One region of the Sorangium sp. So ce590 genome, then DNA from elsewhere that is predicted to be linked to it. Evidence: predicted binding sites of a transcription regulator. Region 1 holds the regulator's gene; the other holds the start of a gene.
What was found. The regulator HrcA, encoded in region 1, represses chaperone genes, less so after heat shock. The targets are predictions, from matches to a motif close to GNTAGCACTCNCCNNNGGNGAGTGCTANC.

Region 1 (15,755 bases):
CACAAGGGCTGCGTCGTCGAGCAGGGCACGCACGAGGATCTGCTCGCCGCAGGCGGCGTCTACAGCAAGCTGTACCGGCTCCAGTTCGCCCGGCAGGCGGTGGCGCAGGCCTAGGGTTCAGCGGGCTCCGGGTCGTCGCCGTAGCACTTGCCGGCGACGGCGCCTCCCGTCGCGCCCTCGTCAGCGCCGTCCGCGCCTCCGGCGACCACCCGCATCCAGTACTCGGAGCAGCTGTCGTTCATGACGATCAGGTGCTCGTCGTCCACGCAGGTCACCTCGGCCTGGTTGCCCGCCGCGTGCGCCAGCGTGCCGCCGCGCTTCGTGCCGTCGCTCTCGAACGACAGGTAGACCTGCCACCACCGCGGCCGCGCGCCGAGGCCGTGCTTGAGCGCGTACCGCATGCCGCCCGGAAAATAGAGGAGCTCGCCGTCCGGCGCCGACGTCTCGTAGACGCCCCCCTCGGGCGCGGCCTCGGTGAACTCGATGGGCGGGTTCGCGCTCTCGGACCGGTCGCACCGGCTCGGCGCGCACCCCGCCGCGAGCGCGGCCGACGCCCCCACCGCGCAGGCGGCGGCCCACCCCGAGCGCCGCGCAGCACCTCCGCCCGCGCCCTGGCTTCGCATGGATCAGCCGAGCCAGCGCGCGGCGTCGAGCGCGTGGTAGGTGAGGATGAAGTCGGCCCCGGCGCGCCGGATCGACGTGAGCAGCTCGAGCACCGCGCGCTTCTCTTCGATCATCCCGCGCTCCGCGGCCGCCTTGATCATCGCGTACTCGCCGCTGACGTTGTAGGCGCCGAGCGGCAGCGTCGTCGCCTCGCGCACGCGCGCGATGACGTCGAGGTACGCAAGCGCGGGCTTGACCATGAGCATGTCAGCCCCCTCCTCCTCATCGAGCGCCGCCTCGCGCAGACCCTCGCGCGCGTTCCCTGGGTCCATCTGGTAGCCCGCCCGGTCGCCGAACTTGGGCGCGCAGTCCGCCGCCTCGCGGAACGGCCCGTAGAAGCCGGACGCATACTTCACGGCGTAGGAGAGGATCGCCGTCCCCGCCAGCGACTCGGCGTCGAGCGCGCGCCGGATGGCGGCGACGCGGCCGTCCATCATGTCGCTCGGCGCGACAACGTCGGCCCCCGCCTTGGCGTGGACGAGCGCCGCCCGCGCGAGCACCTCCAGCGTCGCGTCGTTGTCGACGTCCACCGCGCCGGACGCGTCCTGCCGGAGCAGGCCGCAGTGGCCGTGATCTGTGTACTCGTCCACGCACACGTCGGTGATCACGAGGAGCTCCGGCACCGCCTCCTTCATCGCCTTCACGGCGCGCGGGACGGGGCCGTCCGCGTCGTACGCGCTCGATCCCGACGCGTCCTTGATGCGCGGGAGCCCGAACAGGATCGTCCCGCCGATGCCGAGCTCCTTGCAGAGCCGCGCCTGCGCCGCCGCGGCGCTCACGGGCAGCTGCGAGACGCCCGGCATCGTCCCGACCGGGCGAGGCGCGTCGAGCGCCTCGTTGAAGAAGAGGGGGAGGATGAAATCCCCCGGGTTGAGGGACGTCTCCCGCACCAGGGCGCGGAGGGCGGGCGAGCGGCGGAGCCGGCGCGGTCTCTTCGTGGGGAACACGGCGGCGGAGCATAGCAGCCCTTCGCCCGCGGGGACCGCTCCGGTCTCGCCGCGCGCGATCCGTGGATCGCCTGAGCGCAGGAATCGGCTAGTGTTCGCCCGAAACCGCCAGCATGAGACCGGCCATCCACTTCCCTTCTTCCGGCCGCGCCCGCCCCGCCGCGCCTAGATCGCTCAGCGCTGGGCCGCTCCGGGGCGCGCGCTCGAGCGCGCCGCCGGCCCGGAACGCGGCGGGGTCAGGGGCGTCTGCTGGGACGAGAGCGGGACCGTATCGTCGTCGTCCGCGTCCGAGACCTCGTCCGGCTGCTCCGCAGGCGTCTCCGCGGCGGCGACCGTGACCATTGCAATGTCGGACAGCGGGCACCACACGGTCCAGGTTTCATTGCGGACGAAGCTATCGAGCGGGACGATTCCGCTCTCGATGCCGCGCGCGAGCTGGTCGAGCTTGACGGGCCCGACAGATCGCTCGCCGTTGGTGACGTACCATCGGTCCGGAAAGCCGCGCTCTGAGCTCCGCAGCTCCTCGAACAGTTTCACAGATCTCATCGAATGGACTCCAGAAACCGTCGGACGTTGAATCGAACGGGTGCGATTCTATACCATTAACGCACCGAGTCAACCTGACTACAGAATCGCTATGACAATCAACGTCTGCCATGAATGAACGAGAGAACGACGGGAGTTTGACGATGGTTCCCAGGCGTGACGACCCCTCGGAGGGAGGCCACGGCGTGGCGGCCCTGCGGGCCGCGGGCGGGGGGCCGGCCGCGGCCAGGCCGGGCGTCGTGTACCTCGTCGGCGCGGGCCCGGGGGACCCGGGGCTCTTCACGCTGCGCGGCGCAGAACTCCTCGCCACGGCCGACGTCGTGCTGCACGACGAGCTCGTCCACCCCGCGCTGCTGGACGGCGTCCGGGAGGGCGCCGAGGTGCGCTCGGTCGGCAAGCGCGGTGGCGATCGGGTGGTGAAGGACGCGAAGCAGGCGGAGATCGACGCGGAGCTCGTCGCGCTCGGGCTCGCCGGCCGCAGCGTGGTGCGCCTGAAGGGCGGCGATCCGTTCCTCTTCGGGCGCGGCTCGGAGGAGGCGGAGGCGCTCGCGCGGGCCGGGGTGCCGTTCGAGGTGGTGCCGGGCGTCTGCTCTCCGCTCGGCGCGACGGCCTACGCCGGCATCTCGCTGACGCACCGGAACATCGCCTCCAGCGTGATGATCGTCAGCGGCGTCACCCGAGCGGGCAGAGCGTTCGACTGGAGCGAGCTCGCCTCGGTCCGCGGGACCATCTGCGTCCTGATGGGCATGCAGGCGCTCGATGCGGTGGTCGCGGGGCTGATAGGGCCGGGGCGGCGCGATCCCGCGACGCCGGCGGCGGCCATCCAGTGGGGCACGCGGGCCGACCAGCGCGTCGTCTCGAGCCGCCTCGACGAGCTGCCCCGCCGCGTCAGGGAGGCGGGGCTCCAGAGCCCCGCGGTCATCGTCGTCGGCGCCGTCACCGGCCTGCGCGACGCGCTGCGCTGGTTCGACCGGAAGCCGCTGTTCGGCAAGCGGGTCCTCGTGACCCGGCCGCGTCACCAGGCGCGCTCGACGTCGCGTCTCATCCGCCTCCACGGCGGCGAGGCGGTCGAGCTCGCGACAATCGAGATCCACCCGCCCCCCCACCCCGCGCGGGTCACCGAGGCGGTCCGCGGGCTCTCCGGGTACCACGCCGTCGTCTTCACGAGCGAGAACGGGGTGGCCTGCTTCTTCGAGGAGCTGGAGCGGCTCGGCCTGGACGCGCGCGCCTTCGGCTCGGCCCGCCTCGCCGCGGTCGGGGTCGGGACGGCCGCCGCGCTCGCCGCGCGCGGCGTCCGCGCCGACATCGTCCCGAAGGAGTTCCGCGGCGAGGAGCTCGCGCAGGCCATCCTCGCCGATCCCGCGCTGGCCGAGCGCAGGGCGGCGCGCCCCCCGGTCCGCGTCCTCCTCGCGCGCGCGCTCGTCGCCCGCGAAGTGCTCCCCGAGGGCCTCCGCGCCGCCGGCTGCGAGGTTGACGTGGTGCCCGTCTACGAGACCCGCCCCGCGTCGAGCGAGCGCCGCGAGGAGCTGCTCCGGGCGCTCTCGGCGGGCAAGATCGACGTCGTGCTGCTCACGTCGAGCAGCACCGTCGATAGCCTCTGCGATCTCCTCGGCGAGGGCGCCGCAGCGCGCCTCGACCGCGTGCTCCTCGCGAGCATCGGCCCGATCACGACCACGACCGCCGAGAAGCGGGGGCTCCGGGTCGGCGTGACCGCCGAGGTGAGCACCACAGCAGGTCTCCTGGACGCGCTGGATCGACATTTCGCTGCGTTGCAAGCTGCCCCAACAAGCGCCGACAACTGAGGCGCTTGTCGCACGATGTGCGGCGAGCTCCACGGCGCAAAAAAAGCGTCGCAGCGGACCTGGGGGGGAGGTCTCCGCCGCGACGCTCGAGCTCACAGAGAGCACGATGCGTGCCTGCACCTTCCTGGAGTGAATTCAGGTACTTAGGACGTCGGAACCGGAGCTCCCTTGCGCTCCTGCGCTCCCCTCGCGACAGAGGTGCAAGGAATTTCCCGATGCAGCAGTACCGTTGAACATCTACAAGCGCCGTCTTCAGGTCGGAGCAGGCACACAGCGTCACAGCCGGACGGCGCCGGTGAGATAAACGCCTTCAGGCGCGCCCGATCACTCGAATGTTGCTCGAACCACGAGGAACTTGTTGTTGAGCTCGATGGACGTGAGCCGCTCGAAGATGCGGGGATTGCCGAGCTCGTTCGACAGGGAGCTGATGCGCCCATGCTCGGTGGCGAAGTAGAAGGTCTTCACGCCCTTCTTCTTCTGCTCATTGATGTAGTCCTGAAACTTCTTTCCGCTCGACACGAAGACCGCCAGCTTGTTGCCAGCATAGAAGTTCTCGCCCTTCCAGTTCATCTGGTAGGCGACGAGCGGCCCTGGGATTTCCTGGCTCGAGCGCATGTAGGCGAGCAATGTCTCGCGCTGCCCCCAGTGGGGCGATGTCCGCACGAAGTACACGTCGAGCCCCCACGCCGTGAACGCGACAGCGAGCGAGACGAGCGCGTAGAGGACGAGGCGGCGCCAGCGCGCGACCATGAGCAAGAAGCACAGGCCGGCCGCGGCGGCGGTGAAGGCCCAGAGGGTCGCGGAGAAATCGAGCGACTGCGGCCAGGGGCGCTTGTAGTTGTACGTGAACAGGTGCAGCAGCCTGGCCTGGCTCGCCTGCCCCTCACGCGCCATCGCGAGATCGCGCCCGACGAAGAAGACCAGGAGCGCAGCGCCGATCGCGACGGCGCCGAGCATCGCGCGCTCGTAGCTGACCGTCGAGGGCGAGCGCGCCGGCGCGGAGGCGCTGCCCGAGCGCGGCGCGAGCCCGCCCGCGCCGCGCTCCAGCCGCAGCATGTCGTCGAGCAGGATCCCCGTGAGCATCGCGGCCGGCGGGACGGCCGGCAGGATGTAGTGGTGGAACTTCGTCAGCATCAGCGAGAAGAGCGCGAAGCCGAAGATGAACCACATCGCCAGGAACACCGAGGCGTCGCTCTGGCGGGCCTCGGCCGAGCCGGGCTCCCCCGGGGGTCCCCCCTCGCGCCGCCGGAGCCACCACACGAGCGAGGCGGGCACGAGCCCCGTCCACGGGAACATCGCGTAGCCGAGCTGCCACACGTAGTAGCGGAAGCTCACGTCGTCGCCCTCGTTCGTGTCGTGCACGTGGGTGAAGGCGCGCTTGAACATGTCGTGGAACAGGAGCCTGTCGGTGAACGGCTGGCCGTGCCGCGCGTACATCGCGACGAACCAGGGCAGCGCGACGCACGCGAGCACGAGCAGCCCGACAGGGATCTCCATCTTGAGCAGGTCGCGGTACCGGCGCGAGACGACGACGTAACCGAGCGCGCAGAGCACCGGGAGCCCGAAGCCGGCCGGCCCCTTGGCCATCGTGGAGAGGGCGGCGAAGAACCACGCCGCGAGGAAGAGGAGCCGCTGCACGCGCCGCTCGCCCCAGCTGGCGTACAGGACGATCGCGAGCGTCTGCGCCCAGATGATCGCCTGGAGCACCGGCTGCAGGCCGGGGAGCACGGGCAGCACCGACCGGCAGGCCTCGTTGCCGGGCAGCCCGCAGTTGCCCGGCGAGCCGGAGCTGAAGACGTCGCCGTGGAGGCGCAGGCCGAAGGGCGCCGCGTGGATCTCGACGTGACGCGAGAGCAGGTAGAGGATCTGCGGCAGCGCGCAGGCGACGATCGCCCCGAGCACGAGGTGGTAGACCGAGAGGCCCACCTTGAGCACGCCGAGCTCGACCTCGTAGACGCGCGCCTCCTCCGCCTCGTCGGTGTGGATGCCGAGCAGGAGGAGCGCCATGGCCGCGGCCATCGTCGCGACGAAGGGCATGTCGGTCATGGTCTGGTGGGAGACCATGAACCACTGCGGCATCGTGGTGAGGACGACCCCCGCGAGCAGCCCCGCGCGGCGGCCGAAGATCCGCGCGATGGCCTTGTAGAGGAGGTAAACGGCGACGAGCGTGAGCGCGAAGATGGGCAGCCGGACCGCCCATTCGGGCCACGGTGTTCGCCCCTCGGCGACCGCCGAGAGCATCTCTCCCGATCGGTAGCGGACGCCGAAGGCCGCCATCGCGAGCGCCTGCATCCAGAAGTCGAGCACCGGCTTCGACCAGAACCAGCCGTCCTGCGCCCACCAGAGGGAGATCCAGTCGTTCCTGGCCAGGATCTCGCGCGCGACCTCGCCGTAGTGCGTCTCCCACGGGTCGGTGAGCGAGTGGCTCCCGAGCATGGGCAGGTAGAGCAGCGTGACGAGGGAGACGAGCCAGAAGCCATGCCGCCGGATCAGGGGGCGCGGGGCGCCCGCCTCGTCGACGCGGCAGGGGCCGAGGCGCTCGCCGAGCCGGAACACGCCGACCACAGCCGTGAGGAACGCGGCAGGGACGGCGACGGCGGACGCCGCCAGCGAGAGCAGCGTGGGCGCGCCGTCCCGCGAGAGGGAGCTCGGCGAGAGGTAGCCCGCCACGCTGAGCGTGATGAGAACGAAGAACGCGACGAGCCCGCCCCCGAGCAGCGCGAGCGGACCGAGGAGGTCGCGGATCCCGACGCGCGCGGCGACGCGCTCGGGCGGGTCGTCGAACGTGCCGAGCAAATCGAGCAGGCCGAGCGCCGCGACGGCGATCCCGAGCGCGCCGAGCGGGACCCCCCAGCGAAGCTGAGGCGCGAGCGCCATCACGACGAACGCGAGGAGGGCGCCCACGGCGGACACAGCAGCGCCGCGCCAGCGGAGCGGGTTGCCCTGTGGCACGAGGCGCACCTCGTCGGCTTCGAGCGCGTCCGTCTCGTCGCCGGCATCCGCGGGCGCACCGCTGCTCTTGTCGTGCGTGTCGTTCATGGCTGCGCCGAACGCGGAACGAGGCGCGGCCCTGACGTAGCAACTCCACGTCGCCGGGCAAAGCAGCGGTCGCGCATGCTCCCGCGCAGCGCGGCCGCGCGGCGGCCGCGGCGCGCGGCTACTTCGTCAGGCGCGCGATCTCTTCCTTGATGATCGTCTCGGCGAGGACGGGCACGACCTCCCAGACGACGCGCTCCACGACGTCGCGGGAAAGCGCCATCACGGCCTCCACCTGCTCGGGCGTGAGCCCGAGGCCCTCGAGCTTGCTCGCCATCTGGCCGTTGACCTGGACCGCGGCGGTGGCCGCCACCGCCGCGGGCCCGGACGCCGTCTTCGGCACGCCGGACACCGGCGTCGGCGAGAACGCCATCGTCGTCGTGACCGGCACGCTCCCCGCACCGCCCGGCGCCGTCTTGACCGAGGCCTGGGCCGGCGCGGCGCTGGTGGCGGGCGCGTTCGGCGTGTAGATGAGGGTCTTCGCGCGCTGGAGCGGGCTCGCCGCGGCGGCGGGCTGCGCCGCGGCGGGCGTGCGCGCGGGCGCAGGCGTCGCCGCCGCAGGAGCCGCGGCGGCGGGCTTCGCCTCGCCGCGCGACGCCAGCAGCTTCTTGACCTTGTCGATCATCTGCTGGGTGTCGAACGGCTTGTCCATGTGGTCGTCGGCTTGCGCGCTCGAGCCCTTCGCGGGATCGAACGGGTTCTGCTTGGACGACAGGATCAGGACGGGCGTCGCCGGTGAGGCCTGCTTGATCGCCTTGCACAGCTCGTAGCCATTCTTCGGCTCGAGCGTGATGTCGGCGATCACCAGGTCGGGTTTATCGCTCTTGAGCTTCTGCAGCGCAGCGTCGGCGCTGCTCGCCGTCACGACGCGGAAATCCTGACCCGCAAAGGTGATTTCGAGCACTTTGCGCATGGTCACGCTGTCGTCTACGGCGAGAAGGGTGCTGGCCACGAACGGGTCTCCTCTCAGATGGCGAGAAAGCGATGACGGCTCCGATATCTTCGGCCCCGGTCGCGCGATGTGTCAACATTCGCGGTGTCTTTCGCCTCGCGAGCCCCGCGGATGTGCGTTTTCCGCGCCGGTAGAGCCCGGCCCCACGCCGGTGGGCGGAGCCGAGGCGCCCTCAACGAGCTCTCATGCGCCCGCTCCGACCCGCCGCTCCCGCTCCGCCGCCCCAGATCCAGGACGCCGAACCGCTCGGCGCCGACTCGACCGCCCCGGTCCGGCCCCCACAGGATGGCCGCTGGACGGTGCCGGCAGAGCTGGATCGGAGGCCTCTCGACGGGGCCGTCCGGGTGCTGGCCTCGGTCTCGTGGTCCGACGCGCGCCGGCTGATCGAGACCGGCAAGGTGCTGGTCGGGAACGCGGTGGCGACGAGCGCCCGGCGGCGGGTGCTCCGCGGGGAGCCGATCGAGGTCCGCCTGCACGCGCCGCGGCCCGAGACGGTGCGGCGGCGCAAGCTCGAGAGCGAGCTCGTTGTCTACGCGGACGCGAGCGTCGTGGTGGTGAACAAGCCCGCCGGGGTGAGCACCATCCCTTACGGCGACGAGGACCCCGCGGAGCAGGCCTCGACGCTCGACGCGCTCGTGCGGGAGGTGCTGGCCCGGCGCGACCGTCTGCGCGGACGGGCCCCGCTCGGCGTGGTGCAGCGCCTCGACAAGGGGACGAGCGGGGTGCTCGTCTTCGCGCGGACGCTCGCCGCGAAGAAGCACCTCGCGCAGCAGCTCCGCGTCCGCTCGATGCACCGGCAGTACCTGGCGCTCGCGCACGGCGCCGTCCCGCGCGGCACCCACCGCAGCTACCTCATCGAGGATCGGGGCGACGGGCTGCGCGGCTCGGCGAGGGGGGGACGGCGCGAGGGGCAGCTCGCGGTGACACACGTGGAGCCGATCGAGACGCTCCCGGGGCCGCAGGACGGGACCGGCGCCGCGGGCGTGACGCTGGTCGCCTGCCGCCTCGAGACGGGGCGCACGCACCAGATCCGCATCCACCTCGCCGAGGCCGGGCACCCGCTCGTCGGCGAGACGGTCTACGTGCGGGACTACCGCGGGCCGAGGATCCCCGCCCCGCGGCTGATGCTCCACGCGGCCGAGCTCGGCTTCGATCACCCTGCAGACGACCGGCCGATGCGGTTCCAGGCGCCGCCGCCCCCCGACTTCGACGAGGTGCTCGAGCGGCTCCGCGAGGCGCGCCGGAAGGGCGCTACTTGACCTTGCCGCGCGCCTCGCTCATGGCCGCGGCGGTGGCGTCGACGAGCGGCATCACCTTCGCGTAGTCCATCCGCGTCGGGCCGAGCACGCCCACGGTCCCTGCGACGCGCCCGTTCTCCATGTACGGCGCGGCGACGAGGCTGAGCTGCCCGCCGCCGAGATCGCCCGCCTCGCTGCCCACGAAGACGGTGACCTCGCCCGCGCCGGCGGCGAGGGTGCGGTCGAGCAGATCGACGAGCTCCTCGCGCTCCTCGAGCGCCCTCATCAGCTTCCTGAGCCGGTCGACGTCGGCGTACTCGGGCAGATCGATCAGGCGGTTCTGCCCCTCGATGACGACCTGGCTCCGCCGCGTCACGTCGGCCGTCGCCTTGCTGCCGAGCTCGAAGGCGCGGCGCCTCAGCGCGTCGATCTGGAGGCGCTCATCGGCGAGGCGGCGGGCGAAGAGGTCCCGGATCTCGCCCAGCGTGCGCCCCTCGATGACGTCGGCGAGCAGGTTGTGGATCCGGTTGAGCTCCCCTTCGTTGATCGACTCGCCGATCGAGAGGAAGCGGTTCTCGACCGAGCCGTCGGCGAAGACGAGCACGGCGAGCAGCTGCCCGGGCTTCGTCGGGATGAAGCGCAGCTGGGAGAGGGCGCGGATCTCCGCCCGCGGCGCAGCGACGACCGCCGCGGCGCCGGACAGCTCCGAGAGGTAACGCCCCGTCTCGCGGAGCGGATCGCTCGCCACCGTGTAGATCTCGGTGAACCTGGCGCTGAGCTCGGCCTGCTGCTCGGGGGAGAGCGACCGGAGCTCGACGAGCGCGTCGATGAACAACCGGAGCGCGCGGTCGGTCGGGATCCTCCCAGCAGAGGTGTGCGGCTGGTGGAGGTAGCCGGCCTCCTCGAGGTCCGCGAGCACGTTGCGGATCGAGGCAGCCGAGAGATCGAGCCCGTACTTCCGCGCAAGCGTCCTGCTGCCTACGGGGTCGCCTGTCGCGATGAACTCGGTGACCGCTGCGAAAAGGATCTTTCGAGCGCGATTGGAAAAATCTCCCATGTCAACTGCAGGCGGCGCATGCGTGCGCTGCTGTGGCTACCTGGCCCAGGGACCGCCCGGACCGGGAAGCCGTGCGGGCCGGGCCTTCGCTCCCATACATCAAGAGGCGCGAGCGGGCGCCGGGCCCACGGATGCGCATGCGAGCTATTTTGAGGCGATCGCACGGCCCGGTCAAATGGCGCGGTAGGATGGGCGCCGCCGCCGCGCGCAATTCCGCGGCGCCCCGCTCACCGGCGGGCGCCTCCAGCTTTCCGCCTCCTCCAGCGGGCGCTTCGCCTGCCCGCGCGAGGCCGACCCCGCAACGATGCCGTCCGTACGTCACGCCGCCACCGCCGCCGCGCTCGCCCTCGCGCTCGGCCCGCTCGCCGCCGCGCCGAGCGCGCAGGGCAAGCCGAAGGTGCGGTTCCATCAGGACTGGGCGAAGCACCCGTCGGCGCGCTACGCGGCCCTGAGCGCGGAGCAGTGCCGCGCGGCGCTCGCGCGGCGGAAGATCGCGTTCGAGCCGGTGCCGCGCGCGCCGGGCGTGCTCGCGCCGGTGCGGCTGATGCAGGGGGTCGGCGGGGTCCTCTACCGGACGGCGCTGCCGACCCACCGGCGCGCGGACAACCCGAACGACGTCTTCGACTGCCGCCTCGCGCTCGCGCTCTCGGACTTCAGCCGGATCCTGCGCGTGCACGACATCGTCGAGGTGCTGATGTTCTCGGCCTGGCGACCTCCGTCGAGGATGTGGCCCGAGGGCAAGCTGGCCCCGAGGCACCCGGGCGGGCTCGCCATCGACCCCTACCGGTTCGTCAAGGAGCGCGTGGGCGACGGGCTCGCGGAGGAGTGGCTCGACGTCGAGCGCGACTTCGTCGGCAGGCGCGGCGCGCCGGTGTGCGGCGAGGGCGCCAGGGCGACCGGGAAGCCCAGGGCGGCCGGCAGGGGTGCGAGCGGCAGCCCTCCGGCGGACACGACGGCGCGAGAGCTGCGCTCCATCGTGTGCGAGGCCGCGGATCAGCACATCTTCACGTCGATCCTCACCCCCAACTACGACCGGGCGCACAAAAATCACCTGCATCTGGAGGTCACTCCCGGCGTCCAATGGCATCTCGTGCGCTGAGGCGGGACCGGCCGTCCTCCCCGGCGCAAACCCGCTCTCGCCCCGAGGTCGACCCGCTATGTTAACCCGCGTGCCCGCACGAAGCTCCCCGCTCCCCCGCGCGTCCACCGCGTCTGCCGCGCTGACGCTCGCCGCCGTCGCCCTGTCGTTCACGTTCGTCGGCTGCCCCTGCATCAGCGGTCCCGTGAACGCGAGCCCCGGCCTCCGCTGGTTTCTGTTCTCGAACTTCGGCGCCAGCAAGATCTGCCCCGAGATGCTGAAGAGCGGGGTCTCCCTGCGCCTGCAGGACCGATCGTCGGCCATGGGGCGGTTCTTCCCGATGCAGTGCTCGTACGACGTCAACGACTCGGCCCAGACGGTCACCGTGCACATCACCGGCACGGGGTACGGCTACATGCAGCCGGCCAAGCGGGTGGGCTTCTCCCTCACGACGTCCGTCGAGTACCGGCCCGACTTCCAGATCGCGGGCGACGACGTCTACGTGTGGGGACGGCTGAACCGGATCGTGCAGGGCCCGAGCTTCCAGCTCGGCTACGTCGAGAACCCCGTCATCGACGTGATGGCGAACGTCGCGCCGTTCGGAGGGATCGCCAACCTGATCGGCAACCAGATCGTCGCGGGCGAGATGACCCGCGGGTTCACCGTCCTCTACAACGAGGAGACCGGGAAGGACTTCACGCTGGGGATCCTCATGCCGCCCCAGCGGCCGCACCACCCGTTCGAGGTGGAGGACGACGAGCGCTACACGTTCGCGAACGAGAGCGTCGAGGTGCACGCGCACCAGCGCGACTACCTCGGGCCGTTCGAGATCGCCGACTCGGACCAGGCGCTCTACCTCAAGGTGAGCGTGCAGGGCGCCCCCGTGGACATCATGATCGTCGACAAGCCGACGGGCGACGCCTGGCGCGAGGCCTATCAGACCGGCAAGCCGCTCGGTCCCCCGCCCGGCCCGGTGCAGGCGGGCGGCCCTCTCCAGCCCGGGATCATCGAGACGCGCCGCTATGCGCTGCGCCCGGGCCTCTACTACGTTGTCATCGACAACACGTCGGCGGCCGGGATGGTGGCGCCGCCCGTCACGCTGCTGAGCCCCTTGGGAGGCTCGGCCGCGCAGGTCAGCTACATGGCGCAGGTCGGCGAGTAGCGACAGGGGGGCTTGCCCGGTCGCGCCGAGCAGGCGCGGTCGCCGGCCTTGACGCGGTTCGCCGCGAACGGGATAAACTCGTCATGGCCGTCATCGCGAGGGAGGGGGACAGCGTGACCCAGGTCGACAAAGTTGCCCTCGACCGGCTGCGCGCCCGTCTCCAGGCGTACATGGCCAAGAAGGGGCTGAGGTCGACGGCGCAGCGCCGGCTGATCGTCGACACCTTCTTCTCGGGCGCGCCGCACATGACCATCGAGGACCTGCTCACGGAAGTGCGCGCGCACGACCGGGGCATCGGGTACGCGACGGTCTACCGGACGCTCAAGCTGCTCGCGGAGTGCGGCGTGGCCTCGGAGCGCCGGTTCGGCGACGGCCTCAGCCGTTACGAGCTGGCGGACGACGCCAGCGCGCACCACGACCACCTGATCTGCGTCAGCTGCGGGAAGATCATCGAGTTCGAGGAGCCACGCATCGAGGCCCTCCAGGAGGAGATCGCCGCGAAGTACGGCTTCGAGGTGACCTGGCACAAGCACGAGATGTACGGCGTCTGCCTGGACTGCCGCGACACAAAGGACGCGGCCTCCAGCATCTCGTAGCCCGCGCCGGCGCTGCAGGCCGCGCGCGGCGCTCAGCTCTTCGCGTCGAGCGCGCGGGCGTGGACGACGGCCATGACGCCGCCGAGCAGCGAGGCGATGGGGGCGTAGGCCGGCGGGAGCACGAACGCGGAGATCACCGCGGCGCCGACGAGCGCGGGGGCGACGCTCAGCGCGAGCCCGACGCGCGCCTCGAGGCGCGTGCGGTGCGCGAGCGCGAGGGAGAGCGCAGCGTCGCGGACGTCGTCCGAGGCGAGGACCGTGGAGAAGTCGGCGGGCGCGGAGCCGGCCGCGCCCAGGGCCACCGAGACGTCCGCGGCGCCGAGCGCGGCGTCGTCGACGCCGGCGTGGCCGAGGACGGCGACGCTCGTGCCCGCGTCGATCAGGCGGCGCACCTCGGCGCCGCGATCCGCGGGGAGGACCTCGGGGCGGATGTGGTCGATGTCGAGCGAGCGGCCGATCGCCTCGCACGTCTCGCGCGCGTCGCCCGACATCAGCACGGGCTCGATCTGCGCGTCGAGCAGGTGCTGGATGGCGGCCCGCGCCCCGGGGCGCAGCCCGTCCTGCAGACCGATGACGCCGACGAGGCGGGCGCCCACCGCGACGAGGACCACGGTGCGCCCCAGCGCCTCGAGCTCGGCGACGCGGCTCTCGGCCGCGGCGATCGAGATCCGCTGCTCGAGCATGAGCGCGCGGTTGCCGACGCAGAGCTCCTCGCCGGACGAGGTGACGGCCGTCACGCCGAGGCCTGGGTGGAAGTTGGGGTTGCGCACCCCGTCGGGCCGCAGGCCGCGGACGCGGGCGGCGCGGACGATCGCCGTGGCGACCGGGTGCTCCTCGGTGCGCTCCGCCCCGGCCGCGAGCGCGAGCACGTCGCTCGGCGTGAGCTTCTGGCCGGTCGCCTCCAGCTCCGCGAGCTCGGGCTCGCCGAGCAGCAGCGTGCCGCGCGCGCAGAACACGGCGACCGAGATCCTGCCTGCGCGATCCCAGGCGTCGGCGCTCTTGTAGACGATGCCCCGGCGGAGCCCGAGCAGGATGCCCCGCGCGACGTGCACCGAGGCGATGGAAGCCGTGATCGCCGTGGCCATCGCGGCGAGCACGGCGGCCGCGGTCATCGCGATCTCGACGGGCGCTCGCCCGGCGACGAACGCGGAGAGCGCGCCGATCGCCGCGGCGCCGAACGCCCAGCGCTCGGTCAGGGCGCGCGAGGCCTGCGCGATCGGCGCGAGGGCGTCCGCGCGCCGGCGAGCGTCGAGCAGCACGCGCGCGACCGCGCGATCGCCGCCGGAGAAGGTGCACGCGCCGACGAGGCGGCCCCGGACCACCGTGGCCCCGGCGATGACCGGGTCGCCGTCGCGGCGACGGGCCGGCGTGGTCGCGCCGATCCACGGGAGCACCTCGATGTCGCCGCCCGTGACCACGACGTCGACGGGGACGACATCCCCCGCGTCGACCTGGACGCTCTCGCCCGGTCGCAGCTCGTAGAGCTCGACCCCGGCGCCCTCGGCGGCGCCGTCGTCGCCGCGCGGAAGGGCTCGGTCGGCGGGCGCCGGGCTCGGCGCCCACGCGCCCGGCGGCCAGCGCGCCGGCGCGGAGAGCACCGACGCGATCCAGCCCCGCTCCGCGAACACGCGGTGGCGGGCGCTCTCGATGAGCCAGGCGCTGATCGCGCTGGCGGTGGCGATCACGCCCGCGAGCGACGCGGCCTCGGCCGCGAGCGCGCGATCCTGACCGAAGAGGGCCCAGACGGCGGCCACGAGCCCGCCCAGGACGGGAGCGAGCATCGGCGCCGGGTGCGGGTCCGTGGCGTCGCGCGCGGTCGTCGCGGCGCGGCCGAGGAGCATCCCCGCGCTCACCGTGGCGAGCACGATGCGGGCGCCGATGACGAGCTTCGCGTCCCCGGCGAGGGTGAGCGCGACGGCGAGCGTCCCCGCGATGATCGCGAGCACGAGCAGGAGCGCGCCGATGTCCCGCGCCTCGACCGCCTCGTAGCGCTGCGGCTCCTCGCTCAGGATGGTGTTCCCGATCGGCTCGAGCAGCGCGCGATCGTCGTCGAGGAGGGGCAGGTCCGGGAGCTTCTCGTCGAGCGACACGGGCGGGAACGCGTCGACGATCGGCGCGTCGAGATCGGCGATGCGCGTGGCGCCCTCGTCCGAGCCCGCCCGCGCGGGCTCGGCGCGCGGCGCTGAGGCGTACGGCCCGGCGACGCCCGGTGGCGTCCCCGGCGAGCTCCCTCGAGCAGCAGCGCCGAAGAACGCCGCGCCGTGCGCCGCGAGGCCAGGCGGCCGGACGTCGCCCGGCGCGGGCGACGCCTCACCGAGGAAGGTGTGGCGGCACCGGGCGTTGCAGAAATAGTGGAAGCGCTGGTCGAAGATCGCGACGTGCCCCGCGCGCAGCGGATCGATCAGCTTGCTGCAGCCCGAGCACGGGAGGGGCGCGACGGTGGGCCCGGCTGCGCGCGACGCGACCACCTCAACCCGCAGCCGGCGTCTCGGCGAGCGCGGCCTCGACCTCGGCCAGAGCTTCGTCGATCTGCGCCTCGCTCACGATGAGGGGCGGCGTGAACCGGAGCACGTTGCTGCCCGCGATCGTGAGCAGCACGCCCCGGTCGCGCGCGCGACCGAGCGCGGCCCGCCCGTCCACCCCGGGCGCGAGGATGAGCCCGCGGAGCAGGCCGCGCC
Region 2 (15,755 bases), 3.9 Mb from region 1:
CCATGTAGAGCTGCCCCGACTGGGTGAGGTACGCCTTGTCGCCGTGGTAGTCGGTCTGGAAGAGCGTGCTCGTCCCCTCGCAGGCGTTCGGCGTGAAGATGGGCGCGTCGACAAGCGTGAACCCTCGCCCGTCGAAGAAGTCGCGGATGGCCTGGATGATGGTGTGACGCACGCGCAAGATCGCGTGCTGCCGCCTCGATCGCAGCCAGAGGTGGCGGTGATCCATGAGGAAATCGGTCCCGTGCTCCTTCGGGGAGATGGGGTACTCGCCCGTGGTGGGGCCGAGCAGGCGGAAGCCGGACGCGACGACCTCGACCACCCCGGCGCGCTTCGGGTGCGCCTTCACCTGACCCGTGACCTCGATCACGCTCTCCTGGGTCACCCTGTCCGCCGCCGCGAAGACCTCGTCGCCGACGTCGCTCTTCGCCATCACGCACTGGACGGTGCCGAAGCCGTCGCGGAGCTCGAGGAAGTGGAGCTTGCCGCTTGAGCGCTTGTTGTAGAGCCATCCGCGGAGCACGACCCTGCTGTCGACGTGCTCGCTGAGGTCGCTGGTAGCGATGACGGGCGAGTCCTGCATGGGGGCCCGAAATAGCACGGTTTAGTTGCGGCTGACGCCGGCACCGGCCAAAAATGGCGCCATCGTGGCCTTCCAAAAGCGTCGCGCGCTCTGTGCGCTTGCGTTGTCCAAGCTGCTCGCCGCAGGGAGCATCCTGCTCGCCGCAGGTGGCTGCTCGTTCCTCTACCCGGAGCTCGCGACCCGGCTCCACGAGCCCCCTCCAGGGCAGGAGCTGCATCCTCCGCCGCCTGAGGACGTGCGGTGGCTCCGGATCGTCCAGGCCAGGATTCCAGAGCGCACGCGGGACGGTCGAGCCTGGGATCCAGAGGCGGGCGGCCTCCCCGACCCCTATGTCCGCGTCCTGCTCAACGGCGAGGAGATCTTTCGGACCAAGGTGCAAGCGGACACCCTGGACCCGACGTGGCCCGGCGGTCCCAGCGGAAATTTCCATATCTCGCCCGAGGATCGGCTCCGCGTGGAGGTCTGGGAGTCGGACGCGCTCTTCGACACGCCGATCGGGGTGCGCGACATCGGCCGGCCGACCGATGCGCAGCGCGCCGCCGCGGAGATCGAGGTCGAGCTCGACGGGGGCGGCTGGCTCACGCTGGCGTTCGAGCCGGCCCACGCCAAGCTCGGCCTCGGCTTCTGGTACGAGCTGCACTCGGGCTCCGCGTTCATCTCGCGGACCGTGGAGGGGGGGCCCGCCGAGCGCGCCGGGCTCCGCAAGGGCGACGAGGTGCTCGAGATCGCGGGGCGGCCCGTGCGGCGCCTGTCGGTCGCCGCGATCCGGGGCGTGTTCGACGCCGCGCCGCGCGCCGGGCTCGTGCTCCTGGTCAAGCACACAACAGGCGCGACCGAGCGGCTCAGGGTCCACGAGGGGCCCATCTATCCCCTGTTCGATCGCTTCTCTGCCGGCGAGTAAAGGAGCCAGCGCACCGTGAAGATCCCGCCGTTCGGGCTCACCACCCGGGAGATCCGCGAAGAGCTCGCCCCCCTGCGGAATGACTTCTCGATCGCCGTCTGCCGCGCGAAGAACCCGTTCAACATCGGCGCCATCATCCGCGTCGCGCACTCCTTCCTGGTGCGGGAGATCTTCCTGATCGGGACCGAGCCCTATTACGAGCGCGCCTCGATGGGCATGCAGAAGTACGAGACCCTCGTCGAGTGCCCCGACGAGGCGACCTTCCTCGAGGCGGCGCGCGGCCGCCCCCTCATCGGCGTCGAGCGCGATCACGCGCGGCGGACCCTCTGGGAGGCGCCGTTGCCCCACGGGCTCGTCTTCCTCTTCGGCAGCGAGGACGACGGGCTGCCGCCGGTGCTGCTCGACGCGTGCGAGGACGTGATCGCGATCCCCATGTACGGGATCAACCACTCGTACCCGGTGGCGATCGCCGCAGGCATGACCCTGTGCGAGTGGGCGCGGCGGCGCGACCCGCGCGGCGGCGTGAGCCGCGCCGGCGGCTGAGCCGCGCCGGGCGGCTGAGCCGCGGGTGGCTGAGCCGCGGGTGGCTGAGCCGCGCCGCCGCGCGGTGTCCGCGCGGGGCGAGGGGCCGCTACTCGCGGAAGCGCTCGAAGACGAGGAGCTCGCCGAGGAGGTCGTGATCGAGCGTCCCGGCGGGGCGCATCCCGAGCTTCTCGATCACCCGGAGCGACGCGCGGTGCCAGGCCGGCGTGGTGGCGATCACGCGCCTCACGCTCGCCTGCTGCAGCGTCCAGCGCAGGACGGCGCGCGACCCCTCGGTCGCGTAGCCCTGTCCCTGGGACCTGCCCTCGACGCCGTAGCCGATCTCCACCGTGCCGGTCGCGTCGGGCCGGCCGTTCAGCACCACGCTGCCCACGACGACGCGCTCTTCTTGCCCGCGCGTCACCATCAGCCGCGTGCCCCACAGGAAGGCGTCCGGATCCTCGCGCAGCCGGTCGAGGGGTGAGCTGAAGGCGCGCTCGACGAGCGCGCGCCCGGGCCAGGCGTCGGGGAAGCGCGCCCCCGAGATCGCCTCAGCCTCGAGGCGATCTCCGCGGATGACCGCCTCGAGCAGGGGCAGCGAGACCGGGGTCAGATCTAGGCGCTCGGTAGTCAGGGTGCTCATCGCGAACCTGCGCGGATCAGATCACGCGTCGCGGCCTGCCGGAAGTCGAAATGGCGAAGGGCCGACTTCCCCAGGAGGAAGCCGGCCCTCGCCCGCGGGGCTAGCTGCCCGCGCCGCGATCAGAAGTCGTGGCCGTGGCCCGCGTGGGCCCCGCCGGCCGCCGCCTTCTCGTCCTTCGGCCGCTCGGCGATGAGCGCCTCCGTGGTGAGCATCAGGCTGGCGACGCTGGCCGCGTTCTGGAGCGCCGACCGGACGACCTTGACCGGATCGATGACGCCCATCTCGAGCAGGTTGCCGTAGGTGCCCGACGCCGCGTTGTAGCCGAACGAGTCCTTGCCCTCGCGCACCTTCTGCACGACGATCGAGCCCTCCTCGCCGGCGTTGGCCGAGATCTGGCGGAGGGGCTCCTCGATGGCGCGGCGGATGATGTTCACGCCGAACCGCTGCTCGTCGTTGACCTGGATCTTCTCGAGCGAGCTCTGCGCGCGGATGAGCGCGACGCCGCCGCCCGGGACGATGCCCTCCTCGACGGCCGCGCGGGTCGCGTGGAGCGCGTCCTCGACGCGGGCCTTCTTCTCCTTCATCTCGGTCTCGGTCGCAGCGCCGACCTTGACCACCGCGACGCCGCCCACGAGCTTCGCGAGCCGCTCCTGGAGCTTCTCGCGGTCGTAGTCGCTCGTGGTGTTCTCGATCTGGGCGCGGATCTCCTGCTGCCGGGCCTTGATCTTGTCCTTCTTGCCCTGGCCGCCGACGATCGTGGTGTTGTCCTTGTCGATGATGACCGTCTTGGCGCGGCCGAGATCGCTGATCGTGACGTTCTCGAGCTTGAGGCCGAGCTCCTCCGCGATCACCTGACCGTCCGTCAGGGTCGCGATGTCCTTCAGCATCTCCTTGCGGCGATCGCCGAAGCCCGGCGCCTTCACGGCCGCGCAGTGCAGCGTGCCGCGGAGCTTGTTCACGACGAGGGTCGCGAGCGCCTCGCCCTCGACGTCCTCGGCGATGATGAGGAGCTGCTTCTGGCTCTTGGCGATCGCCTCGAGCACGGGGAGCAGGTCCTTCATGTTGGAGATCTTCTTCTCCGAGATGAGGATGTAGGCGTCCTCGAGGTTCGCCTTCATGGCCTCGGGGTCGGTCACGAAGTACGGCGAGAGGTAGCCGCGGTCGAACTGCATGCCCTCGACCACGTCGAGCGTCGTGTCGGCGCTCTTGGCCTCCTCGACCGTGATCACGCCCTCCTTGCCGACCTTCTCCATGGCGTCGGCGAGGAGCTTGCCGATCGTCTCGTCGCCGTTCGCGCTGATCGTGCCGACCTGGGCGATCTCCTTCGCGTCCCTCGTCTGCTTGGCCGTGCTGTGGAGGTGCGCCACGATCGCCTCGACCGCCTTGTCGATGCCGCGCTTGATCTCCATCGGGTTGTGGCCGGCCGCGACGAGCTTGGAGCCCTCGCGGTAGATCGCCTGGGCGAGCACGGTCGCGGTGGTCGTCCCGTCGCCGGCGATGTCGCTCGTCTTCGAGGCGACCTCGCGGACCATCTGGGCGCCCATGTTCTCGAAGCGGTTCTCGAGCTCGATCTCCTTGGCGACCGTGACGCCGTCCTTGGTGACCGTCGGCGAGCCGAAGCTCTTCTCGATGACGACGTTGCGCCCCTTCGGGCCGAGGGTGACCTTGACCGCGTCGGCGAGGGCGTTGACGCCCGCGAGGATCATGCTGCGGGCGGACTCGTTGTAGATGATTTCTTTGGCTGCCATGGTGTCTCTCCTAAGTTCCTGCTGTCGCCCGCGTCACTTCTCGATCACGCCGAGGATGTCGTCCTCGCGGAGGATGAGGTGCTCCTCGCCGTCGATCTTCACCTCGGTGCCCGAGTACTTGCCGAAGAGGATGCGATCACCCTCCTTGACGTCGAGCTTCCGCACGGTACCGTCCTCGCCGACCTTGCCGTTGCCGACGGCGATGACCGTGCCCTCGATCGGCTTCTCCTTCGCCGTGTCCGGGATGTAGAGACCCCCTTTGGTCTTCTCTTCTTCCTTCACGCGCTGAACGATCACGCGGTCCTGGAGCGGTCGAATCTTCATCTTGCGAATCCTCCGGGGACGAGCGGCCGCGTCCCTCGAGACGGCAGGACCCAGACAGCCCGCCTGAGCTGCCGCAAGGTCCCATACGATTGCAGTCTGGGCACTTTGCTAGCACTCACCTCAGGAGAGTGCTAGCGAGCGCGCGGAAGATAGCCACCCTCTCCGGGGTGTCAAGCGCGGGCCAGTCCGGCACTTTTCGGGCTAGCAGCCAGGCGCCGGGGTGGCTGTAAACCCTGAAGATCCCAAGGAAAGGTCCGGGGCGTGAGGCTGGGCTCGCTCAGGGCCATCGGCTAAAGTGAGCCTATGAGGGCGGAAATGCGGCAGCAGCGTGACGCGACGCCCTCACGGTCTCCAGCCCGATGGAGGCCGACAGGACGTGTCTGGTTGGCCTGAGCGCGCGGTGGCCCGGGTTACGTCGGTATCCAGGGCGCCCGCGCAGGTGAGGTGCCCCCGTGAGCCAAGCGATCTCTGTGTCCCCGAGCATGACCCGCTACTTTCGAGAGGTTGTGGACGAGGCGCTCCGAGTTCGGAACGTCGCCGCGACCGAGGCGGCGTCGAGTTACCTGGTCGGTCTGCTTTGTGCTTTCGCTCACCCGGACGAGCACGCCGAGTCCGCCTTCAACCAGCCCCTGACCTTTCTCCTGCGCGATGCCCTGGAGGCCTCCGGAGCCGAGCGCTTCCGCCGGCTGCGCAACCTCGGCGACGGCGTTCTCTACGTGGTCGGCTTCTTCGGCGGCCACATAGAGCTCAAGGGCGTCGATCGCGGCTATGTGGTCGGGGTCGGGTCGACCGCCTACCACCATGCCGCCGCTATGCTGCGCCTCAACGCGCGCGTCGGCCAGGGCCCGGATGTTCTTTCGGAGATGGCCGAGAAGTTCGAGCGCTTCGTGAGCGTCTTGAACGATGTGGCCGACGGTACGCTCGCGTCCGGTGCTCGGGACGAGCGCTCGGTGCTCCGGCTGTACGAGCGCTGGGTCCGCACCGGCTCCAGCCGCCTCGCCGAGGAGCTCGGGGCGCGTGGGATCGTGCCGGGCCGTGGGACGGGCGGGCTCAACTGATGCCGGGCGCGACCTTCCCCGGTCGGATCCAGCAGCACCTCGCGCGCACCTACGCGCTCGACGACGCGCCCGCCGTCGACGATTTCATCCGGCCTACGGACGGCAGCGCGCGCGAAGCGCTGCTGATCCGGCACGCGGACGGGGACATCGAGGTGGCGCTGCACCTGCCTCGCCGCGCGATCACGCGGGGGCGAGAGGGGACGTTCGACGAGATCTGCCAGATCGTCGAGGGGGTGAGCCACTTCATCTATGTGGCCGAGCGGGCGCGCAGGGAGCTCCCGACGACCCAGCTCGAGCTCGAGCTCCAGGCCGAGGTGGACAAGTACGTGCTGCTCGTCCACGGCGGTCTGGCCGAGGAGGTGGAGCCTCCGGGCCCGCCGCTCCGGCGCCGCCGCGAGGTCGCTCCACCGGGGCCCGCGTGCTTCGAGCCCGAGCGCGCCGCGCGGATCCGCGCCCACCTGTTCGAGCGCGTCACGTTCATGGATCCCCCGGGCACGGAGACCGGCGATCGCTACCGGATCGCGAACGATCTGGCGGCGCGGTTCGCGGGCCGGCTGGAGGCCGAGTTTGCCCGCCGCGGCCGGCACGCCGAGCTGTTCGCCGCGCTCCGACGCTTCTACGCGGCGGGGCAGACGGAAAAGATAGCCCTCGCGCGAGCCGCTTGATCGCGTCCTCGCCGGCGCTCGGGGTCGTCCTTGGGGGACGCCTCCGAGCGCCCGTCGCGGCCGCGGGCTCGTTCTCTCTTGACCGGTTCGCGCGCACGTACTCTCATCCGCATCCAAGATGCCTTCCGCGAGCATGATGCCGCCCCGTGTGCTGGTGGCCGAAGACGAACCGGCGATGTTGAGCCTCGTTGCGCGTCACCTGAGGAACCTGGGGTTCTCGGTGATCGAGGCCTCCGAGGGCGATTCGGCCTGGGACCTCGCGCGCGAGCACCAGCCGGACCTGGTGATCCTCGACGTGATGATGCCCGGCATGAGCGGCTGGGAAATCTGCAAGCGGCTGAAGAGCGACACGTCCGACGGCCGGCCGTTCGCGAGCACCGGCGTCATCATGCTCACCGGGATCGGCGAGAACCTGAACGAGATGACGTCGCCGCTCTTCGCCGCGGACGCCTGGTTGAACAAGCCGTTCGACTTCGCGGATCTCGATGCGCGGGTGCGCGAGACGCTCGCGCGTTACGCGAAGCAGCTGCCCGAAGCGAACGGCTGCAAGGTCCAGCCGAGCGCAGCAGGCGAGGAGCGCGAGGCGGAGGCGCCGCGCGCGCAGCAACCGTCCGCAGTGCGCGCGACCGGGGCGAAGCAGCCGGCGGCGAACGGCGCTGCGACGACCAAGGCGGCGGCGAAGAAGCCGGCGTCCAAGAAGGCGGGGGCGAAGAAGCAGGCGTCCAAGAAGGCCGCGGCGAAGAGGCCGGCGGCGAAGAAGGCCGCGGCGAAGAGGCCGGCGGCGAAGAAGGCGGCGGCGAAGAAGGCGGCGGCGAAGAAGCCGGCGTCCAAGAAGGCCGCGGCGAAGAAGCCGGCGGCGAAGAGGCCGGCCGCGAGGCAAGCGGCGTCCAAGAAGGCCGCGGCGAAGAAGCCGGCCGCGAGGCAAGCGGCGTCCAAGAAGGCCGCGGCGAAGAAGCCGGCCGCGGCGAAGAAGACAGCCGCCACGAAGGCGGCACCCAAGAAGAAGAAGACGGCGAAGTAAGCCACCCTGGGGCCCGCGCCGCGCGCGCGCCCGGTCACGTCATTCCCAATAGAACGCACGCGTTCGCGCTGCTGGCGCCTGGGCGCAGGGGATCCATCCGGTCGGAAATCGGAGGGAGAGCCCTCACGCACTCTCCGGAGCGCGATCGATGCCGGAAGTCCGCTGAGCGCAGAGGCTGCCCTGCGCGGGAATGATCGGGGTTCGCCGCGCGTCATGCTCTTCACGCGTCGCGCGCAGCCTCCCAGGAACTTTCGGGCGCATGACCCGTCAGCGGGTACAATGCTGCGACGTTTCCTCCTCGAGGGCCCCCGCGGGGGGCGCCCGGAGCGCTGAGCACCGTGAGCGACTCTCGCACGAAGCATCTCGACCGCATCCGCAGCGCCGCGCTCGCCGTCGAGCTGAGGCTCCGGTTCGGGCGCGCGCTGCGCGCTCTGCCGACCGCGCTGACCCTCGCGCTCGCGCTCGCAGCCGGGACGCTCGCGGTCCACAAGGCGCTCCCCGCGCACCTGAGCGAGCCGCGCGCGCGGCAGATCCTGCTCGGCGCGGGGTTGCTCGTGCTGGTCGCCCTCGCGCTGGCGATGCTGCGCCGCCTGCCTCCCCGCGCCGGCACGATCGCCCTCGACCGGCACCACGGTCTCCACGACCGGCTGACCAACGCCCTCGCCTTCGAGACGCTGCCCGCGGCGCAGCGGACCCCCTTGATGGAGGCGGCGATCGACGACGCCTGCGAGCACGCGGCAACGCTGCGCCCCGCTGGCGCCGCGCCGCTCGCGTTCCCGCGCGAGCTCTGGACCTCGGCCGCGGTGGGCCTCGGCGTGCTGGCGGTGGCGCTGCTCGAGGTGCGCACCCCGCGGAAGCAAGCGCCTGTCGCGCAGACCATCGACGCGCTCGCGATGTCGCCCGACGACCTCGAGCTCTTCAAGGACGCGGCGAAGGCGCTCGACCGGCAGGACCAGAGCCCGGAAATGAAGTCCGCGGTCGAGCGGTTCAACCAGCTCATCGAGGACATCGCCAACAAGCGCCTCGATCGGACCGAGGCGTTCCGCCGCATGGAGGCGCTCGAGCGCGAGCTCCTCAAGGGCGCCGAGGCCGACCTGAAGGCGCTCGAAGAGGCGCTGAAGGAGACCGGGATCGATCTCAAAAAGAGCGACCTGGCGAAGGGCGTGGGGGAGTCCCTCGAGAAGAAGGACCTCGAGAAGGCGAAGAAGGACCTGAAGGAGCTCGCCGAGAAGCTCCGCGACAAGAAGCAGAAGTTCAACAAGGCCGAGATCGAGCGGCTGCGCAAGGCGCTCGCCGAGGCGGCCTCGCGCCGCAAGGAGGCCCTCGCCGCGATCAACGAGAAGCGGGCCGAGGTGCGCGAGCAGCTCCTCAAGCAGAAGCAGAAGGCCTCCGCGAACGAGCAGCAGAAGTCCGAAGAGGAGCGGCTGCTCAAGAAGAAGGAGCGCGAGCTGGAGCGGCTCGACCGCGAGGCCGAGCAAAAGGAGCGGACCGGGCGCCAGCTCGACCGGCTCGACCGGGAGCTCGCCAAGGCCGCCGAGGATCTGATGCGCGATCTCGGGATGTCAGCGGACGATCTCGAGCAGGCCGCCGAGGACATCAACCGGATGCAGCAGGAGGAGATGTCCGAGCAGGAGAAGGAAGAGCTGCGCCAGCGGCTCGAAGAGCTCCGGGAGCTCGTGCGCCAGCAAGGGCAGGGCGGCAAGCAGCGGATGGCGAGGATGCTCCGCTTCGGCAAGCGCGCGCGCGGCAACCAGGGCAGCGGCGAGGAGCAGCAGGGGCAGGGCCAGCAGGGGCAGGGCAACGGCGAGCAGGAAGGCCAGGACGGTCAGCAAGGCCAGGGCGGTCAGGGCAAGGGCGGTCAGGGCAAGGGCCAGGAGCTGGTGATCGGGCCCGGCGGCAAGAAGATCCTGATGCCCGGCGGGCAGGGGCAGGGACAGGACGGGCAGGGGAGCGGCCAGGGCAACAGCAACGGGGGCAATCAGCCCGGGGGCGACGGCGCCGGCTCCAGCCGCGGCGGCGAGGTCGCGGGCAAGCGCACGGACCCGAAGATGGGGACCCAGGACGTCCAGGCGCAGGGGCTCGACACGCAGCAGGGGCCGTCGAACAGCGAAGTGATCCTCAGCGCCGCCGAGCGGGGCTTCAAGGGGACCGGCTACAAGAAGGTCTTCACGGACTATCACACGGTCGCGGAGCAGCAGATCAACAAGGACCAGATCCCTGATGGATACCGGTTCTACGTGAACCGGTATTTCCAGCTCATCAGGCCGCGCGAGTGAGTCGAGCCGGCGGCTCGAGCGCGACCGCGCCTCTCTAGACTAGCGGCGCTCCGCGACAGCGGGCGCGAAGCAGGAAGCTATGGCCGAGAAGACGAAGGAAGCAGCGCGGGCCGAGGTGGACGAGTTCCGCGCGAGCATCGGAGGGCTGCGCGAGGAGGTGGGGAAGGTCATCGTCGGCAACCGCGAGGTGGTCGATGGGGTGCTCACGTGCATGCTCGCAGGCTCGCACGCGCTGCTCGAGGGCGTACCGGGGCTCGGCAAGACGATGCTCGTCCGCACCATGGCCGAGGCGCTCGAGCTCCAGTTCTCACGCATCCAGTTCACGCCCGACATGATGCCCGCCGACATCATCGGCACCACGGTCATCGATGAGAGCGCGGGCGGGCAGCGGTCGTTCTCGTTCCGCAAGGGGCCGATCTTCGCGAACATCGTCCTCGCCGACGAGATCAACCGGGCGACGCCGAAGACGCAGAGCGCGCTCCTCGAGGCCATGCAGGAGCACCGGGTCACGGTCTCGCGGCAGAGCTACACGCTGGAGGAGCCGTTCTTCGTCCTGGCGACGCAGAACCCCCTCGAGAGCGAGGGGACGTACCCGCTGCCCGAGGCGCAGCTCGATCGGTTCTTCTTCAAGCTGCACGTGCCGTTCCCGAGCCGCGACGAGCTGAACTCGATCCTCGAGCGGACCACCGGGACCGACGCGGTCGCGGTGCGCCCGGTCCTCGACAGGGAGCGGATTGTCGCGATGCAGCGGCTCGTCCGCGAGGTGCCCGTGGCGAAGCACGTGCAGGACTACGCGGTGCGGCTCCTGCAGGCCACCCACCCCACCGAGGGAGACAGCCTCGACGAGGTGAAGCGGTTCGTGAAGTTCGGCGCGTCGCCGCGAGGGGCGCAGGCGCTCCTGCTCGCCGCGAAGATCCGGGCGCTCTTCGAGGGGCGGTTCGCGGCGTCGGTCGACGACGTGCGCGCGTGCGCGCTGCCCGCGCTGCGCCATCGCGTGCTCCTCAACTTCGAGGGAGAGGCCGAGGGCGTGAAGACCGACCAGGTGCTGCAGGCGATCCTCAAGCACTTGCCGGAGAGCAAATGAGGCGCCGCCTAGGGTAGCATGGGGCTCTTCGACGCGTTCAAGAGGGCCGCCGCGCCGCTGCGCCGGCTCTCCGCGCTCTCCGCCGGCGCCCCCGACGAGGAGCTCTTCGACGACGAGTTCCAGCGCAAGCTCGACTACCTCGCCATGGTGAGCCGTCGCGTCTTTTCGGGAGCGATGCGCGCGGAGCGGCGGACAAAGAAGACCGGCTCCGGGGTCGAGTTCGCCGATCACCGGGACTACGCCCCCGGCGACGATTTCCGGTACCTCGACTGGGCCGCGTACCAGCGCTTCGACCGGCTCCTCATCCGGCTCTACGAGGAGGAGGAAGATCTCTCGATCTACTTCATCCTCGACACGTCGGCGTCGATGGCGTTCGGCGACGGCGCGAAGCTGCGGCACGCGAAGCGCCTCTGCGCGGCGCTCGCGTACGTGGGGCTCGCCAACCTCGACCGCATCGCGATCGTCACCGCGACCGACGAGATCAGCGGGCGCATGCAGTCGACCCGCGGCAAGGCGCGCATCTTCAGGATCTTCCGCTTCCTCGGGCAGGCGCGCACAGGCGGCGCGACCGATCTGGGGGAGGCGATGAAGACCTTCGTGGCGCAGCACAAGCGGCGCGGGCTCGCCGTCATCCTCAGCGACCTCTACGATCCGGTGGGCTTCGAGCGCGGCATCAACGTGCTCCGCTACAACCGGTTCGAGCCGTTCGTGCTCCACATCGTCGACCCGGGCGAGGCTCGGCCCGCGCTGCGCGGCGACGTGCGCGTCTACGACTGCGAGACCGGCGACGAGCGCGAGGTCACGGTGACCGCGAAGGTGCTCGATCGCTACGCCGAGGCGTACGACCAGTACCTCGACGAGATCCGCCGCTTCTGCACGTCGCGGCAGGTGAGCTACTTCCGCGCCGACGTGTCCGTCCCCTTTGACGAGCTGATCCTGCGCGTGTTCCGCAGAGGCGGCTTCCTCCGGTAGCGATGCTGCACTTCACCGGCGTCCCGCTGCAGACTCTGCTCCAGATCGGCGCCCTCGCGGGCGCGGTGGTCGTCGTCTTCTACATCCTGAAGCTGCGCCGGCGGCCCGTCGCGGTCCCCTTCTCGAAGATCTGGGAGCGCGTCCTCCGGGACAAGGAGGCGACGAGCCTGTTCTCGCAGCTGAAGCGGCTCCTCTCGCTCCTGCTGCAGCTCGCGCTCCTCGCGCTGCTCCTGCTCGCGCTCGGGGATCCTCGCCCGCAGGCGAACCTCGTCGAGGGGCGCAACATCGTCGTCCTCGTCGACGCGAGCGCGAGCATGCAGGCCGTCGACGTCGCGCCCTCGCGCATCGAGCTCGCGAAGGAAGAGGTCAGGAAGATGGTCCGTGGCCTGTCCGGCAGCGACCGCATGCTGCTGGCCCAGATGGACGCGGCCGTCACGCCGCTGTCCACGCTCACCGGCGAGATCGCCGATCTCGAGGCCGCCGTCGCGGCGGTGAAGCCGACCGACGCCACGGCCGATTTTGCGCGCGCGCTCCGCTTCGCGGGCGATACCCTGAGCGGGCTCCCGTCGCCGGAGGTCATCGTCGTGAGCGACGGCGCGCTCGGCGAACCGGCCGACGCCGGCGGGCCGGTGCACCTCGGCGACATCAAGCTCTCGTTCTTGCCCATCGGCACGGGCCAGAGGAACGCCGCCATCACCGAGTTCTCGGTGCGGCGCTACCCGCTCGACAAGAGCCGCTACGAGGTGATGCTCGAGGTCACGAACACGAGCGACGAGCCGCTCGATCTCGAGCTGTCGCTGCTCGGCGACGGCCAGCTCACGGATCTGACGCGCCTCCGGCTCAAGCCCAAGGAGAAGCTGCCCCGCTTTTACCCGAACCTCTCCGGCGCATCGAAGACGCTCGAGGCGAAGCTCGCGCTGGCCGACGGCAGCTCCGATGACCTCCCGGCGGACAACCGCGCGTACGCGCTCCTCCCCGAGCGGCGCCGCGCGCGCGTCCAGGTCGTCTCCGCGGGGAACATGTTCCTCGAGGCGGCGCTGCTCCTCGACGAGTACCTCGACGTGACGTACGTCGAGCCGCAGCGTTACCCGACGGCGTCGTCGTTCGACGTGACCATCTTCGACGGCGTGGCGCCGAGCGTCGCGCCGGGGAGCGGGAGCCTGCTCTACCTCAACCCGACCGGGACCACCCTCCCGTTCGAGGTAGGCAAGGAGATCCTGGACGACGATCCGAACTACCGTCTGGGGTTCGACGAGCTCGACGCGAAGCACCCGCTCCTGCGCTACACGGCGCTCAGCGACGTGAACATCGCGCGCGCCCACGTGCTCAAGGGCAACAAGGAAGACAGGGTCGTCGGCCGGAGCTACAAGGGCCCGCTGCTCATCGAGGGGCGGCGCGGCGGCGTCAAATTCGTCGCGCTCGGCTTCGACGTCCGCGAGAGCGATTTCCCCCTCCGCATCGCCTGGCCGCTCTTCCTGCTCAACGCGATCAACGACTTCGTCGAGGAGGACACGAGCTACATCTCCTCGTTCCGCACGGGCGCGGTCTGGCACATCCCGGCGTCCTCGTCCGCGGAGTCGGCCAGCCTGGAGCTGCCCGACGGGACGAAGCGGGCGGTCCCGATCCAGGACGGGCGCGCCGTCTTCCTCGGGCAGCACGCCGGCTTCTATACGCTGCGCGTCGGCGCCGCCGGCGCGCAGGAGGAGAGCATGTTCGCCGCGAACCTCTCCGCGCCGCAGGAGAGCGCGATCGCACCCGCCGCCGAGCTCAAGGTCGACGGACGCGGCGCGGGCGCGGTGAGCGAGTTCAAGATCGGCGTTCGCCGTGAGCTCTGGGTCTACCTGCTCGCGGCGGTGCTCCTCGTGACCGCGATCGAGTGGTTCACGTACCACAGGAGGGTGACGGTGTGAGCGCGTTCAGTGGCCGCAAGTTCCGCGTCGTCGCGTGGGCCATCACCTGCGCCGCCCTCGGTGGGATCCTGTTCTGGGCGTACCGGAAGTACGTCATCTTGCATCCGGATCCGACGCTCACGTGGGTGCGCGAGGGGGTGAAGTACGAGCTCCTCAACCCGAAGATGCTCGGCGCGCTCCTGCTCGCCCCCTGGTTCGTGGGCGTCCTCGCGGGATCGCTCGCCGACCTTCCCCTCCCGCAGCGCGTGCTCTCCGTGCTGCTGAGGATCGCCTTCGTCGCGCTCATCGCGCTCGGGCTGTCGCGGCTCGCGAGGACCGCGACCACGGAGAAGGTCGCCACCATCTATCTCATCGACGTCTCGGAGTCCGTCACCGACGAGTCGCTCGGCGACGCGCGCGCGGCGCTCGACAAGGCGTTTGCCGAGAAGCCGGAGGACGGCGTGATCAAGGTGATCACGTTCGCGCGACGGCCGCGGCTCGTCGAGCACGCCGCCGGCGAGGCGGCCGGCCGCGACGCGGAGCGGCGCGCGCCGGCCATCGGCCGCCACCTCGACGAGAAAGGACAGCGCGGCGATCTCGGCGCCGGCTCGAACCTCCAGGCGGCGCTCCAGCTCGCCTACGGGCTGTACCCGCCCGGCTACCTCAAGCGCGCCGTGCTGATGTCGGACGGCGTCCAGACCGACGGCGACGTGCTGGCCGAGGCCAACCGGGCGCGCGATTTCGGGGTACGGCTGTTCGCCATCCCATACCGGCGACCCGCGCCGCCCGAGGTCGCGGTGCGCGAGCTCAGGATGCCGGACCGCGTCAAGGTCGGCGAGACGTTCGAGATCCACGCGGACATCTATGCCAGCCGCGCCACCAGGGCCCGCGTGCGGCTGTTCCAGGGGGAGGCGTTGAACGGCCTCGAGGGCATCCGGGATCTCGAGCTCAAGGCGGGGCCGAACGACGTCGTGTTCAAGAGCGTCGTGCGCATCGCGGGGCAGGTGACCTACGCGCTCGAGCTCGACCAGATCGCCGACGACAAGTTCAAGGAGAACAACCGGTACGCGACCACCATCGACGTGCCCGGGCGCCCGTCGGTGCTCTACATCGAGGGGACGCCGCAGCACGCCGGCCCGCTCTCGAGCGCGCTCACCGCGCAGCAGCTCGACGTCGACGTCAGGCCGCCGGCCGGCTTCCCCGGCTCCCTCAAGGAGATGGAGCGCTACGACTTCCTGATCGTGTCCGATACCCCGAAGGAAGCGCTCAGCCTGCAGGGGCAGGAGATCATCGAGAGCTACGTGCGCGATCTCGGCGGGGGGTTCCTCTTCGCCGGCGGCGAGTCAGGGTACGGCCTCGGCGGCTGGTACCGCACCACCATCGAGCGGATCCTGCCGGTGCGGATGGACAACGAGCGGAAGAAGGACATGCCGAGCGTCGCGATGGCGCTCGTCATGGATCGCTCGGGGTCGATGACCGGGCTGCCCCTCGAGATGGCCAAGGCCGCAGCGAAGGCGACCGCCGGGGTCCTGTCGTCCGACGACCTGATCGAGGTCATCGCGTTCGACTCGGCGCCGACCCGGTACGTGAAGATGCAGCCCGCGCGCAACCGCTCGCGGATCGCCGGCGAGATCGCGCGCATCCAGCCGGGCGGCGGGACCGAGATCTTCAGCGCGCTCGACGCCGCCTACCAGGACATGACCGTGACCCAGGCGCGCAAGAAGCACGTCATCCTCCTCACCGACGGCAAGGCGTCGACGGGCGGCATCCGCGACCTCGTGTCCGCGATGATCGCGGAGTCGATCACGGTGACCACCGTGGGGCTGGGGAACGACCTCGACGAGCAGCTGCTCAAGATGATCGCCGACGTGGGCGGAGGGCGCTTCCACGCGGTCCCCGATCCGAACAACCTGCCGCGGATCTTCACCAAGGAGACCGAGATGGTCGCGCGCGCCGCCGCCGTCGAGGAGTGGTTTCCGGTCACGCAGGTCGGCGACGCGGCGTTCCTCCGCGGCATCGACATCCGCACGGCGCCGAACCTGCACGGTTACGTCTCGACCAAGCTGAAGCCG

Region 2: groES (co-chaperone GroES) is a predicted target of HrcA. The motif match lies at 4,826-4,854, and genes of this name have one in related genera.

What each region holds. Positions count from the first base shown of each region.
Region 1 covers NZ_CP150346.1:9,473-25,227, reverse strand. Annotated here, with positions in the region: gene WMF28_RS00090 (ABC transporter ATP-binding protein) at 1-114, shown strand, start outside; gene WMF28_RS00085 (hypothetical protein) at 111-623, opposite strand; gene hemB (porphobilinogen synthase) at 627-1,610, opposite strand; gene WMF28_RS00075 (DUF4339 domain-containing protein) at 1,785-2,156, opposite strand; gene cobA (uroporphyrinogen-III C-methyltransferase) at 2,300-3,958, shown strand; gene WMF28_RS00065 (ArnT family glycosyltransferase) at 4,283-6,997, opposite strand; gene WMF28_RS00060 (response regulator transcription factor) at 7,116-7,946, opposite strand; gene WMF28_RS00055 (RluA family pseudouridine synthase) at 8,132-9,205, shown strand; gene hrcA (heat-inducible transcriptional repressor HrcA) at 9,198-10,241, opposite strand; gene WMF28_RS00045 (hypothetical protein) at 10,546-11,340, shown strand; gene WMF28_RS00040 (hypothetical protein) at 11,411-12,481, shown strand; gene WMF28_RS00035 (Fur family transcriptional regulator) at 12,565-13,077, shown strand; gene WMF28_RS00030 (HAD-IC family P-type ATPase) at 13,110-15,545, opposite strand; gene WMF28_RS00025 (aspartate aminotransferase family protein) at 15,547-15,755, opposite strand, start outside.
Region 2 covers NZ_CP150346.1:7,851,731-7,867,485, reverse strand. Annotated here, with positions in the region: gene asnS (asparagine--tRNA ligase) at 1-580, opposite strand, end outside; gene WMF28_RS29495 (PDZ domain-containing protein) at 684-1,481, shown strand; gene WMF28_RS29490 (TrmH family RNA methyltransferase) at 1,497-2,024, shown strand; gene WMF28_RS29485 (GNAT family N-acetyltransferase) at 2,113-2,646, opposite strand; gene groL (chaperonin GroEL) at 2,766-4,394, opposite strand; gene groES (co-chaperone GroES) at 4,428-4,718, opposite strand; gene WMF28_RS29470 (hypothetical protein) at 5,225-5,776, shown strand; gene WMF28_RS29465 (hypothetical protein) at 5,776-6,441, shown strand; gene WMF28_RS29460 (response regulator transcription factor) at 6,560-7,462, shown strand; gene WMF28_RS29455 (hypothetical protein) at 7,801-9,738, shown strand; gene WMF28_RS29450 (AAA family ATPase) at 9,818-10,822, shown strand; gene WMF28_RS29445 (DUF58 domain-containing protein) at 10,841-11,794, shown strand; gene WMF28_RS29440 (vWA domain-containing protein) at 11,797-13,704, shown strand; gene WMF28_RS29435 (VWA domain-containing protein) at 13,701-15,755, shown strand, end outside.